DNA from 4 places in the Thaumasiovibrio subtropicus genome. Region 1 is predicted to be linked to each of the others. Evidence: predicted binding sites of a transcription regulator. Region 1 holds the regulator's gene; each other region holds the start of a gene.
What was found. Region 1 encodes CRP, which controls carbon source genes, mostly activating them, when cyclic AMP is high. Its sites were predicted from a motif close to TGTGANNNNNNTCACA; they were not measured.

Region 1 (3,377 bases):
TCAATGCCGCATGGCTCGAAGGCGATAGCTTCCACCGTTTCACGCGTCCTGAGATGGACGTAGAGATCCGCAAAGCCCGAGAGCAAGGCCGACATATCAGCTACTTTGGACCGGCAGCTAATGACTTCGAAGCGCTGGAGCAATTTTTTAAGCAGTATGGTGAAGATGGAACGGGGAAATTCCGTCGCTATCTGCACACTTTTGATGAAGCCGTCCCGTACAACCTCATGCCGGGCACTTTTACGCCTTGGCAAACGTTACCTGAAAACACCGATGTGCTGTTTTACGAAGGCTTACATGGTGGGGTCATGGATGGTGATGTTAACGTCTCTCAGCATGTTGACCTGCTCATTGGTATGGTGCCCATTGTTAACCTAGAGTGGATCCAAAAGTTTGTTCGTGATACGCGTGACCGCGGCCACTCACGCGAAGCGGTGACCGATTCCATTGTCCGTTCAATGGACGATTACCTCAGTTATATCACGCCGCAATTTTCGCGCACCCATATCAATTTCCAGCGCGTTCCCACTGTTGATACCTCGAACCCACTGAATGCGAAAGGTATCCCTTCACTCGATGAAAGCTTTGTCGTGATCCGATTCCGTGGGATAAAGAACGTTGATTTCCCATTCTTACTTTCGATGATTCAAGGCTCTTTTATGTCGCGTCACAACACCATTGTGGTCCCGGGCGGTAAAATGAGCTTTGCAATGGAGCTGATCATGCGCCCATTGATTCAAAACCTAATAGAGACCGGTAAGATTGGTTAGGTTTTAGAAACCTGGAGAGCCGAAAAAAGTAAGGGACGCAACAGCGTCCCTTTTTAGTGGCAAACCCTACCGCTGCGCGCTAGGCTTCAATGACCTCAATGGAGTGTGTCATCTCAACACCTTTCCCCAACATCAGGCAAACAGAACAGTATTTCTCAAGTGAGTCAGCCACGACACGCTCGACAATCTTGCTGTCCAGTTGATGACCAGTGACGGTGAAATGGACATTCACTGCCGTAAAATAACGTGGCGCTTCATCACGACGCTGTGAGGTTAACGCCGCCTCACAGCTAACCACTTGCTGAGCCGCGCTTTTCAATCCATCGACGACATCAACAGAACTACAGCCGCCAGCAGCCATTAACACTAGCTCCATTGGGCTTGGGGCTTTCTCTCCACCATTGCCGTCCATCACTACACTGTGACCCGAATCGGACTGACCTAAGAAGGTCATTCCTTCCACCCATTTGACTCGTGACTGCATAAGTCTCTCCAAGTATCTCGTCAGTGTGTGATCATGTGCACACTTATGAGTAAAAAATGCCCGTTTCTCATCGATCTACATCAAGAAAAGGACGCCAAAACACGGTAAACTCAGGAATAAATTTGGTAAGTACGCTTGCAGCGTCGCAGCGGACTACATATCCTAGACAACGCACCAATACCATTGAGTTAATGCTCGATTATAAGGATATCGTTGTTGGGCAACAAATGCAGAGGAAGTTATTTTTATGGTTCCAGGTAAACCTCAAACTGATCCAACTTTAGAGTGGTTCCTGTCTCACTGTCACATTCACAAGTACCCATCAAAAAGTACTTTGATCCATGCAGGTGAGAAGGGTGAAACCCTTTACTACATCGTAAAAGGCTCAGTTGCAGTATTGATCAAGGATGAAGAAGGCAAGGAGATGATCCTGTCTTACCTTAACCAAGGTGACTTTATCGGTGAGCTTGGCCTATTTGAAGAAGGTCAAGAGCGTACGGCGTGGGTTCGTGCCAAGACCCCATGTGAAGTTGCTGAAATTTCTTACAAGAAATTCCGCCAGCTTATTCAAGTGAACCCAGACATCCTAATGCGCCTTTCTGCGCAAATGGCGAACCGTCTGCAAGTCACTAGCCAGAAAGTCGGTGACCTAGCGTTCCTCGATGTCACAGGCCGCATCGCACAAACACTGCTAAACCTAGCGCGCCAACCGGATGCGATGACGCACCCTGATGGCATGCAGATCAAGATTACCCGTCAAGAGATCGGTCAAATCGTTGGCTGTTCACGAGAGACGGTTGGTCGTATCTTGAAGATGCTAGAAGAGCAGAACCTGATTTCTGCACACGGTAAAACTATCGTGGTATACGGTACGCGTTAATCTGCTCTCAGCAGTCGCCTTCTCAACGGCAAACGTGAATCAAAAAAGCTCGCCTAGGCGAGCTTTTTGTTTGCTTCTCTTTTCCCTTTCATCCGTTTCGGTGGGTGCTCTCAAAAATCTTATCTGCCGATGCAGCAACGAAACCGGGGTATAATCGCCCATCCGCTTGTGGGTAACGTTTAGCAAACTCATAAAACCCGCCCGGAACAGTGGCCTCACCGTCACTGAATGTCACTGGCACGGCATCAGCCATGGTCGATGATTGTGCCAAGAGTACCTCTGGTCCTCCCTTGACTTCGCCGCCAGCATCATTCAACACGAAGTCATGTTGCTTCAAATAGGTATTCACTGTTTCTACTTCGTCAAACGTCGATAGTGCATTTATACTGACCGTAAAGTGATTTGCGCCATAACCGTGGGCCGCCACCCATGCCGCATATTCACTCTCTTCCGCCAAGGCTTGATACGTTGACAGAGATAACTGCCATGGTCGCCCTAACGAGAGAAAAGCACCATGCGGGTCCAACGGTGTCTCCATTTGCGCGACCAATGCACGCACATCGGATTGCAATCGGCTTGAACACTGTCCAACTAACAGCTCACTGATGAATACTTTCGGTGCTTCAGGATCCGGATGCTCAAAATGCTCAGCATAGAGGCGTTTTTTCTCAAAATGGTATTCCCCACCTCGCACGTACCCTGCAGCGATAAACGGCGCAGCCAACGCATCCAACCCCACATCAGGCAAATTAAATGTGCGTAACGCAATATGGTCATTAACCAACGGCTCTCCTTCACTCAGCAACGCATGAACACGCAATGCTGAGGGACAAAGTCGACGCGTATAATCTTGCCATAGGTGTTCAAACAGTCTTTTATACATAGCATCACCAGTTTTCGAGTCCGGGGGAACGTTGCGTTGGCATCAATGGGGTCTCTCCCTCCATTGACGCCATGGGATAAGCGCAATAATCCGCAGCATAATACGCACTTGGCCGTAAGTTTCCTGATGCACCCGGCCCGCCAAAAGGCGCATCCCCACTCGCGCCAGTGAGTTGCCGGTTTCGATTTACTATCCCAGCACGGATATGTTGCACGAAGAAGTCCCACTCCGAATCATCGGTAGAGATAAGGCCCGCAGACAGGCCAAAACGGGTGTTATTGGCCAGCTCTACCGCTTCGCTGAGAGCGGTATAGCGAACAACCTGCAACAAGGGGCCAAAGTACTCTTCGTCCGGTAATG
Region 2 (3,377 bases), 850 kb from region 1:
CGTCAGATCGACGAATGTAGTCAGGACTATGAATACCTTTTTTCAATACGTTTAGGTAAGGGCCTTCTAGGTGAAGACCTAGCGATTGGTTTTCGTATTGTGCGTGATAAGCTTTTGCTGCTTCAATCGCCTGTTTCATATCTTCATCAGAAGAAGTGATCAGTGTCGGCAGGAAGCTAGTACAACCAGACTTTAGGTTTGCGCGATGCATGATCTGCATGGTCTCTGGTGTGATTTCATCGTTTAGCATCACACCGCCACAACCATTCAGTTGTAGGTCGATAAAGCCTGGGCTTAGGTTAGCTCCGTCAAGATCGATAGTTTCAATGCCTGCAGGCAGGTCTTCTACTTTGACGATTGAGTGGATATGAGCGCCGTCCACAAGGACGGCGTGGTTATCCAGCACATCGCTACCAGTATAAATACGACAATGGGTTAGCGCGTACATGGAGAATCCTTATAGGTTATTGATATTTTCTGCTTCCAACTCTTGGAAGTACTTCACTGTCTTCACTTTCAGCTCTTGAGTCGATGGCTCATCACAAACGATAAGCGACTTAGGATGCAACTGAAGTGCAGAGACAGTCCATAGGTGGTTTACAGAGCCTTCAACAGCGGCTTCTAATGCAAGCGCTTTGTTGTGGCCAGTCACTAGAATCATGATCTCTTCAGCATCAAGCAATGTACCCACACCGATAGTCAGTGCGTACTTAGGTACTTGGTTCATGTCGCCATCAAAGAAGCGAGAGTTAGCGATACGTGTGTCTTCTGTTAGCGTCTTGATGCGCGTGCGTGACGAAAGCGAAGAAGCTGGCTCGTTGAATGCGATGTGGCCGTCGTTGCCTACACCACCCATGAAAAGGTTGATGCGGCCGTATGACTTAATCTTATCTTCGTAACGCTGGCATTCTGCATCGTGGTCAGCAGTGTTGCCGTCTAGCAGGTTGATGTTTTCTTCTTGAATATCAATGTGATTAAAGAAGTTGTTGTACATGAAACTACGGTATGACTCAGGGTGGTCAGCAGGAATACCGATATACTCGTCCATGTTGAAAGTAACAACGTGCTTGAAGCTTACTTCGCCTTGCTTATAAAGCTCAATCAGACGCTTGTAAGTCGCTAGTGGCGTACCACCAGTTGGTAGGCCAAGAACAAATGGACGGTCAGCAGTAGGCTGGAATGCGTTGATGCGGTCTGCGATGTAGCGCGCTGACCAAAGGCCTACTTGATTTGCTTTTTGTAACGGAATAAGTCTCACGATGATACCTCTCGATGAACGAATTTTAGGAAAATTGTAGCTTTTATACTCGATTATTTCGAATCATAAAATAAGTTTTATGATCTGGCTAGCAAAAACATGTCCTTTTGCCCCTCTCTGGTGATAAAGATCACAAATGAAAACCTTTTAATTTGCGGGGCGAAATTAAAAGAATACACTGCAAATAACTTAATCGGATAACAAAAATAAGTTATCCACCGATTCTAAGAAAACACAGGGGGAACGAAAGGTGAATATTCTTGGATATTTTCAAAAAGTCGGTAAGGCTTTGATGGTGCCAGTCGCCACATTGCCAGCCGCAGCAATCTTAATGGGTATCGGGTACTGGATTGACCCGACCGGTTGGGGTGGCAATAACGCGTTGGCTGCTTTCTTAATCAAAGCGGGTGCGGCGATTATTGATAACATGTCAGTACTGTTTGCAATCGGTGTTGCATATGGTATGTCAAAAGACAAAGACGGTGCAGCAGCACTTGCGGGTTTCGTTGGTTTCATGGTAATCACGACACTACTTAACCCAGATACAGTGAAAGCAATTGGTCTTGTTGAGCTGAACGCACAAGGCGAGGCTGCATTTGGCCGTATTAACAACCAGTTTGTTGGTATCTTGAGTGGTATTGTTGCAGCTGAACTATACAACCGTTACTACCAAGTTGAACTACCAAAAGCACTTGCGTTCTTCTCTGGTAAGCGCCTAGTACCAATCTTAACTTCTTTCGCTGGTATTGGTCTTTCTTTCGTACTTATGTACATCTGGCCTGCAGTCTTCTCTGGTCTAGTGAGCTTCGGTACGTCTATCACTGGTCTAGGTGAAGTAGGTTCTGGTCTTTACGGCTTCTTCAACCGTCTATTAATCCCAGTTGGTCTACACCACGCTCTGAACTCAGTATTCTGGTTCGATATGGCGGGCATTAATGACCTAGGTAACTGGTGGACACCTAACGCTATCGAAACGGGTGTTGGTGTAGTCGGTGAGACAGGTCGTTACATGGCTGGTTTCTTCCCAATCATGATGTTTGGTCTACCAGGTGCGGCATTGGCTATGTACCACACGGCTAAGCCAGAGAACAAAGATCGCGTTGCTTCTATCATGATTGCAGCTGGTTTCGCATCATTCTTTACTGGTGTAACTGAGCCGCTAGAATTCTCATTCATGTTCCTAGCGCCAGCACTATACGTACTGCACGCGGCATTGACAGGTGTTTCATTGTTCATCGCGGACATGATGAACTGGACTGCGGGCTTCGGCTTCTCTGCAGGTCTCGTTGATATGGTTCTATCTGCACAGAACCCACTAGCGAACAAGTGGTACATGCTGATTGTTCAAGGTCTAGTCTTCTTCGGTATCTACTACGTAGTATTCCGCGCGGCAATCCTTAAGTTCGGTCTTAAGACTCCGGGTCGCGAAGACGAAGATGTGGCTGAAGGTGCCGGTGCTAACCAAGAAACTGGTGAACTAGCGAAGCAGTACCTTAAAGCGCTAGGTGGTCACGAGAACCTAACTAACATCGACGCTTGTATCACTCGTCTACGTCTGACGCTGAAAGATCAAAGCATCGTTAACGAAAGCACGCTAAAAGCACTCGGTGCAATGGGTGTTGTTAAACTAGGTCCTAATAACCTACAAGTTATCCTAGGTCCTCTAGCTGAAATCATCGCTGGCGAAATGAAAAACGTTCCAGCAGGTGAAGATCTGAGCCTAGTTAAACTACCTCAGTAATAGCTCTACGGCGGTCTCTTTCGAGAGACCGCTTCTTTATGCGCTTAAGGTTGTTGAGCGCATAAAGAAGCCACCGTGAAGTATCTACTCCATAGGGGTTTCGCGAAGTCGAGACAACTTCGTGTCAATGTTGTAACGCATGTTCGATGTTGATGAATCGTCTATTCCTGAGTGAATGTTGTGTTTTTGGCTTTCATTGTGATTGCCTCGATTTCTTTCCACCCGCCTTTAGGCGGGTTTTTTTTGTCCATATGATGTGTAAAGCGCGGGTAATGGTTGAGTCATCCTGCAATATTGTGGATCATATGGGGATTATTTAATTTCTATACGGACACACGTGAGGTGTAATTGATGAGTGATTCTGAAGCTCGTCCAACC
Region 3 (3,377 bases), on a different replicon from region 1:
AATCAGTCTTAAATGCCTCAAACAACACCACATTGTATTGCTTCGCAGCCGCATAAAGGGCTTCGACTTCGCGGCGATTTGAGCCAAGCGGTTTTTCACAAATGACATGCTTACCCGCGGCCATCATCTGCATGGCTTGATCATGGTGAAGGGAGTTAGGGCTCGCAATATAGACAGCGTCTATCGTCGTCGCTTTGGCCAATGCATCAAGCTGATCGTAACATTGGATGGTATTAGGCTCCGTCACAAATTGACTCGCAAAACGTTCAGCAGAGGTCATTGAACGCGAGTAGACCCCGGCCAATTGCCACTGTTCCGTTGCCAATGCCGCCTGAACATACCTTTCCGTTATCCAGTTTGTGCCGATGATAGCGAACTTCAACATCACATCGCTTCCTTGCAGAGTACCAAAAACATCAGTCTAACGAATAATTTACGCAATAACCAAAGTCTGCTTCAAAAAAATGTCAAAATCCGTCTTCATCTTTAAAAAAAGGGCTGACACATAACTACCATTAATTCATATAGTTACGAAAAAACCATAAACACCAAGGGTGCGAGCAGTGACGTGATCACTCCACATAGTACCAAGGCCATCGAACTCATTGCGGCATCTTGGTGATGTTCTTCGACGGCACGTGCAGTACCCAATGCATGTGACACAGAACCAATGGCCAATCCACGCGCAATCGGTGATGAAATGCCCATCATACGTAGAATGGGATAGCCAAACAGGGCGCCGAATAGCCCGGCCACCAGCACCATCAAGGCTGAAATGGTGGTTTCTCCACCTAACCCTTCGGTGACTGACATCGCTATCGGCGTCGTCACCGATTTCGGTAACACCGCCGCAACCAATTCCAACTCAGCCCCCAACAGTAAGGCAGCCCCCGCGCCACTGAGCATCGCCAATAAACTACCGACAAGACAGGCACTCAGTAACAAGCGCCATTGCGCTTTGATAGCTGGCAATTGGGCATACAAGGGGTAAGCAAGTGCAACGACGGCAGGTTGTAGCATTAAGTGGATCGCCTGATTACCCTCAAAATAGGTCTCATAAGGCACTTCTAGCAGCAACAATGTCGGGATCAACACCAATAAACTAAACAGTAATGGGTTACTGAGAGGGTGCTTGACGCGCTGCGCTAGAAAACGGCATGAATAGAATACAACCAGTGTCAAAACTAACCAGATCATCTGACACCTCGCTCACAAAGCCAGCCAATCAGTATCAATACCACCAATGAACTCAATAGGTTACTCACAATCAATGTCAGACCATGTTCGCGAATAATATCCCCTTGTACCATCAAACCGACACTGATCGGCACAAATAATAGCGCCATGTGTTTCATGATCAGGTCACTACCCGGCCTCACCCATTCTGAGGGAATCATTTTTACAACCATGGCGGCAAAGAGGCTGAGCATGCCGACAATCGAGCCCGGAAAAGGCAAGGCGAGCCAATCGGCGAGAAAGTTACCCAGATAGGTAAAAGCAAAGATAATTAAGAATGCGCGTAATAACTTCATAGGCAAAATGAGAAATGAATCACACTTTGCAGTGTACTAAATCAACAGAAACGGCGCTATAGGTATAGCGCCGTTTCCTCCCCAAATAACAATTAATTACGAAAGCAAGTTGATCATATTGGCGACCATTATCGCCAACACGCCACGATGCTCGCCTATCCGAGGCATAGATTGAGGCACAGTATCCTCACGCCATCCCGTATTAAGCAGCCATTGGAACTAAGACCAGTGTACCCAGTATCACCGTCACTAACCCAGCAAGCACAGGGACAGACGTTCGCTTCACGACCTCAAATGGGCTAATTTTACCCATTCCTGATGTCGCTACCACGACCCCAGAGACAGGCGAAATGGTGCGGCCCAAGTTCGACGCTTGCAGCATCGGGATAATCAAGAACGCCGGATTTAAGCCCATTTTTGCTGCCAAGGATGGCGCGAGTTCCACGAACGCATAGAAAGGCGCGTTCCCCGACCCCGTTGCTATCGCAGCCGCGACAGTCAATCCCGTCAGAATGAGCATCAAGGCCACGCCGCCAGCGCCGGCTGCTTCAGCCAATCCAATCAGGTTATCAATTGCACCAATAGACATCAGCCCTTGGGCAAACACACCTGCCGCAACTAACAGCATAACGACGCCTTTGAAGGCATCAGCCATCCCTTCATAGCACGACTCGAGGTCTTCCAACGTCTTCTGGCCATCGAAACGCTTGCGAACAAAATCCACAATGGCCGCGACGAACACAGAAAGCACTACAATGGTGTAGATGTCTAAGTACAAACCATCAATCGTACGCCCATTGAAGACGAAGACACCAATAATCGGTAAAAACGGCAACACGGCATAATAAGCAGGCGCATTCACTTCCATTTCAGACACATCGACACGCTCCATAGGCGTGTTCTCTTTCTTGTCTAAATATTTATTCCAGAAAAAGGCCGCAGCGGCCATCACTGCGATAGCACAGAATGACACAGGGAGTACGGTTTGAATCGCAAACACATCCAGTGCTAACCCTGATTTCTCCGCCGCAATAACCACATCACCTGACGTCGGTGACAAAATTATCGCCGCCGGAGAGGCACAGACTGCAACGGCGGCAGGACGAGAAATCCCCATCGCCGTCATCATTGGGAATAGTGTCGCCATCAACAACACGCCAAGTCCGGTCGCTGAACTCACGGCCAATGACATCAAACAAGCAACAATGTAAGCAGCAACTAACAGTACATAGGGCGATTTGATAAAGGAGAGAGGTTTAGAGAACTGTTTAACGACTACGTTATTTGCACCAATATGTGTCATGTAAGACGCGAAGCCACACAGCAACATAATTTGTAACCCAAGGCCACCGCCTCGGTATTGCAGCATATACTTCACATACTCTAATGAATCTGTCAGTACATTGCCCGTTGGGTCAACCTTACTGGGGAGTACTGTGTGTCCCAGCACACCCGTGATAATCAATAATCCGATACCGGCAGTCAACAGCACACCTGCTGGTCGATACCCCTTTACGATGAAATATCCAACCGCTACCGTCACCGCCAATCCAATCAACAGCTCTAACATTACTTCCTCTCTTAACGTAAAAACACGCAATCAGAAACAAAATGTCACGTTACGCAACCCTTGCTTACACAGAGATAAATACCAAAGAGAGATTTAATAACAAACAACTATTCGAAGAAATATTGATATGACAACACAAAAACATGAATTCATTAATGGAATGTTTAATGACTGATCTATGTATTTAACACATAGAGATCGTGAGTATTCGACGCTATTAACATACTGATTACTTAATACGGCAGGGCATTTCGAGTGGTATTTACGGGAACTTA
Region 4 (3,377 bases), 160 kb from region 1:
TTAGTAAGCTGCTTACCTTTCAGTGCGTTAACGGTTAGGTCGTTGTCACGGCTGTGGATACCAATCACCATACCTTCGTACACTTCAACACCGTGGCCGATAAATAGGCGACCACGATCTTGCAGGTTAAATAGGGCGTTAGTTAGCGCTTTACCCGCCGCATTGGCAATCAATACACCATTGATACGTTGACCAATCTCGCCGCCTTTGTGAGGGCCGTAATGATCAAACGTGTGGTACATCAAGCCAGAACCTGAAGTTAGGGTCATGAATTCCGTTTGGAAACCAATCAAACCACGAGAAGGCATGACAAAGTCCATACGTACACGGCCTTTGCCATCTGGAGACATGTCTTTCAGCTCACCTTTACGTAGGCCGATGTTCTCCATGATGCCACCTTGGTGCTCTTCCATCACGTCGATAGTCACAGTCTCAAACGGTTCCATCAGCTGATCATCTTCTTCTTTGATGATAACTTCAGGACGCGATACCGCGAGCTCAAAGCCTTCACGACGCATGTTTTCTATCAAGATAGAAAGGTGAAGCTCACCACGGCCAGAAACGCGGAACTTATCTGGGTCTTCTGTCTCTTCTACACGCAGTGCAACGTTATGCACTAGCTCTTTTTGTAGACGCTCAAGGATATTACGTGAAGTTACGAACTTACCTTCTTTACCCGCGAACGGCGACGTGTTTACTTGGAAGGTCATGGTCACGGTTGGCTCATCAACAGAAAGCGGTGGTAAAGCTTCTGCATTGTTGATGTCACAGATGGTGTCAGAAATTTTCAGTTCACCTAGACCGGTAATCGCAATGATGTCACCTGCCGTTGCTGAGTCCACATCGTGACGCTCAAGGCCAAGGTAACCCATAACCGTACCGACTTTACCGTTGCGGGTTTTACCGTCTGCACCAACAATGGTCACTTGTTGATTTGGCTTCACACTACCGCGGGTAACACGGCCTACACCGATAACACCAACGTATGAGCTGTAATCTAACTGAGACACCTGCATCTGCAGTGAGCCTTCAGTATCAACTTGCGGCGCTTCAACTTCTTCAACGATAGTTTGGAACAGTGGTTCCATGTCATCGCCTACAGCACCTTCTTCTAGCGTCGCCCAGCCATTTAGCGCTGAGGCATAGACCACTTTAAAGTCTAGCTGCTCGTCAGAAGCACCTAGGTTGTCGAACAGGTCAAAGACTTGATCCATAACCCAATCAGGACGCGCACCTGGACGGTCAATTTTGTTGATAACAACAATCGGCTTCAAACCGTGTGCAAACGCCTTCTGTGTTACAAAACGCGTCTGAGGCATTGGGCCATCTACCGCATCAACAATCAGTAGTACTGAGTCAACCATCGACATGATGCGCTCAACTTCACCACCGAAGTCGGCGTGCCCCGGGGTATCAACGATATTAATGCGGTAGTCATTCCAGTTAATGGCGGTGTTTTTCGCCAAAATGGTAATGCCACGCTCTTTCTCGATGTCATTCGAGTCCATTACGCGCTCTTCGGCTTCACCGCGCGATTCAAGGGTGCCCGATTGTTGCAGCAGTTTATCAACCAAGGTGGTTTTGCCATGGTCAACGTGCGCAATAATAGCGATATTGCGTAGTTTATCGATCTGTGGAGTAGACATGTGGATTTGATTCACTCAGAACGTGCAGCGGCTACCAACTCGGCAACACAGCTACTGTGGTTAAAAAAACGGCTCATAATCTAACAGATTTTACGCCAAAACCAATCAAAGATGTGATTTAAGTCACCGCAAAGTCGCTTTTTTTACGTTTTCCCTTAGAAAAGGTCACTTTACTGGCGCACCTTTCCGTTTTCGGCACTTTTTTTCGCGCGCAGGAATTGACAAATTCCTTGCAAGAGTCCTGAATAGAAATGCACCTGAAGAATGCACTTGCACCATTAAGATCCGCAATTGCACCACAATAGTGCACAGAAGGAACTAAAACGGTGCTCAAGTGCGCTAATTCAGCGCATTTCAGGACTTTTAAAATTGGCACGATAATCGCATTAAGCTAATTAACTTATTGTAAAGCTTTGTTTCGCGCCTTTTGCCAAACTAACACCGGAGGTTAACCACCATGTCAGTAGAAAACGTATTAGCTATGATTCAGGAAAACGAAGTTAAGTTCGTTGACCTACGCTTCACAGACACTAAGGGTAAAGAGCAGCACATCTCTATCCCAGCTCACCAAATCGACGCAGACTTCTTCGAAGAAGGTAAAATGTTCGACGGCTCTTCTGTAGCTGGTTGGAAAGGTATCAACGAATCTGACATGGTGATGATGCCTGACGCGTCATCTGCAGTACTTGACCCATTCACTGAAGAAGCAACGCTAAACGTACGTTGTGACATCCTAGAGCCTGCAACGATGCAAGGCTACGACCGTGACCCACGCTCAATTGCAAAGCGTGCTGAAGAGTTCATGCGTGCGAGCGGTGTTGCAGATACCGTTCTTGTTGGTCCAGAGCCAGAGTTCTTCCTATTTGATGACGTGAAGTTCGCGACTGACATGTCGGGTTCTTTCTTCAAAATTGATGACGTAGAAGCAGCATGGAACACAGGTTCTGACTTCGAAGGCGGTAACAAAGGTCACCGTCCAGGCGTGAAAGGCGGTTACTTCCCAGTCGCACCTGTCGATTCATCACAAGACATTCGTTCTGCAATGTGTCTAGTAATGGAAGAGATGGGCCTTGTTGTTGAAGCTCACCACCACGAAGTCGCTACTGCAGGTCAGAATGAAATCGCAACGCGTTTCAACACTCTGACAAGCAAAGCTGATGAAATCCAAATCTACAAGTACGTAGTCCACAACGTTGCGCACGCATTTGGCAAAACGGCAACCTTCATGCCTAAGCCACTTGTTGGTGACAACGGTTCTGGTATGCACGTTCACATGTCTCTTGGTAAAGATGGTCAAAACCTGTTTGCTGGTGACAAGTACGGCGGCCTTTCTGAAACGGCACTTTACTACATCGGTGGTATCATCAAGCACGCGCGTGCGATCAACGCCTTCGCGAACGCCTCTACTAACTCTTACAAGCGTCTTGTTCCAGGCTTCGAAGCGCCAGTTATGCTTGCTTACTCAGCACGTAACCGTTCTGCTTCTATCCGTATCCCAGTGGTACCAAGCCCGAAAGCGCGTCGTATCGAAGTACGTTTTGGTGACCCAACAGCGAACCCATACCTTGCATTCTCTGCAATGCTAATGGCTGGTCTTGACGGTATTAAGAACAAGATCCACCCAGGTGAAGCAATGGACAAAGACCTGTACGACCTTCCTGCGGAAGAAGCGGCAGAGATCCCAACCGTTGCTGAATCACTACAGCAGGCGCTACAGGCACTGAGTGATGA

Region 2: a site for CRP is predicted at 1,378-1,393, ahead of nagE (N-acetylglucosamine-specific PTS transporter subunit IIBC). Genes of this name have one in related genera too.
Region 3: a site for CRP is predicted at 1,541-1,556, ahead of TSUB_RS24000 (CidA/LrgA family protein). Genes of this name have one in related genera too.
Region 4: a site for CRP is predicted at 1,759-1,774, ahead of typA (translational GTPase TypA). Genes of this name have one in related genera too.

The regions. Positions count from the first base shown of each region.
Region 1 is NZ_AP023054.1:236,729-240,105, reverse strand. Features, by position in the region: gene TSUB_RS01150 (phosphoribulokinase) at 1-770, shown strand, start outside; gene TSUB_RS01145 (OsmC family protein) at 850-1,254, opposite strand; gene crp (cAMP-activated global transcriptional regulator CRP) at 1,502-2,134, shown strand; gene TSUB_RS01135 (DUF1338 domain-containing protein) at 2,223-3,017, opposite strand; gene astD (succinylglutamate-semialdehyde dehydrogenase) at 3,022-3,377, opposite strand, start outside.
Region 2 is NZ_AP023054.1:1,085,860-1,089,236, forward strand. Features, by position in the region: gene nagA (N-acetylglucosamine-6-phosphate deacetylase) at 1-448, opposite strand, end outside; gene nagB (glucosamine-6-phosphate deaminase) at 458-1,258, opposite strand; gene nagE (N-acetylglucosamine-specific PTS transporter subunit IIBC) at 1,509-2,999, shown strand; gene glnS (glutamine--tRNA ligase) at 3,351-3,377, shown strand, end outside.
Region 3 is NZ_AP023055.1:1,725,073-1,728,449, forward strand. Features, by position in the region: gene TSUB_RS23990 (Gfo/Idh/MocA family protein) at 1-385, opposite strand, end outside; gene TSUB_RS23995 (CidB/LrgB family autolysis modulator) at 529-1,197, opposite strand; gene TSUB_RS24000 (CidA/LrgA family protein) at 1,194-1,532, opposite strand; gene dcuC (anaerobic C4-dicarboxylate transporter DcuC) at 1,735-3,102, opposite strand.
Region 4 is NZ_AP023054.1:72,797-76,173, reverse strand. Features, by position in the region: gene typA (translational GTPase TypA) at 1-1,646, opposite strand, end outside; gene glnA (glutamate--ammonia ligase) at 2,104-3,377, shown strand, end outside.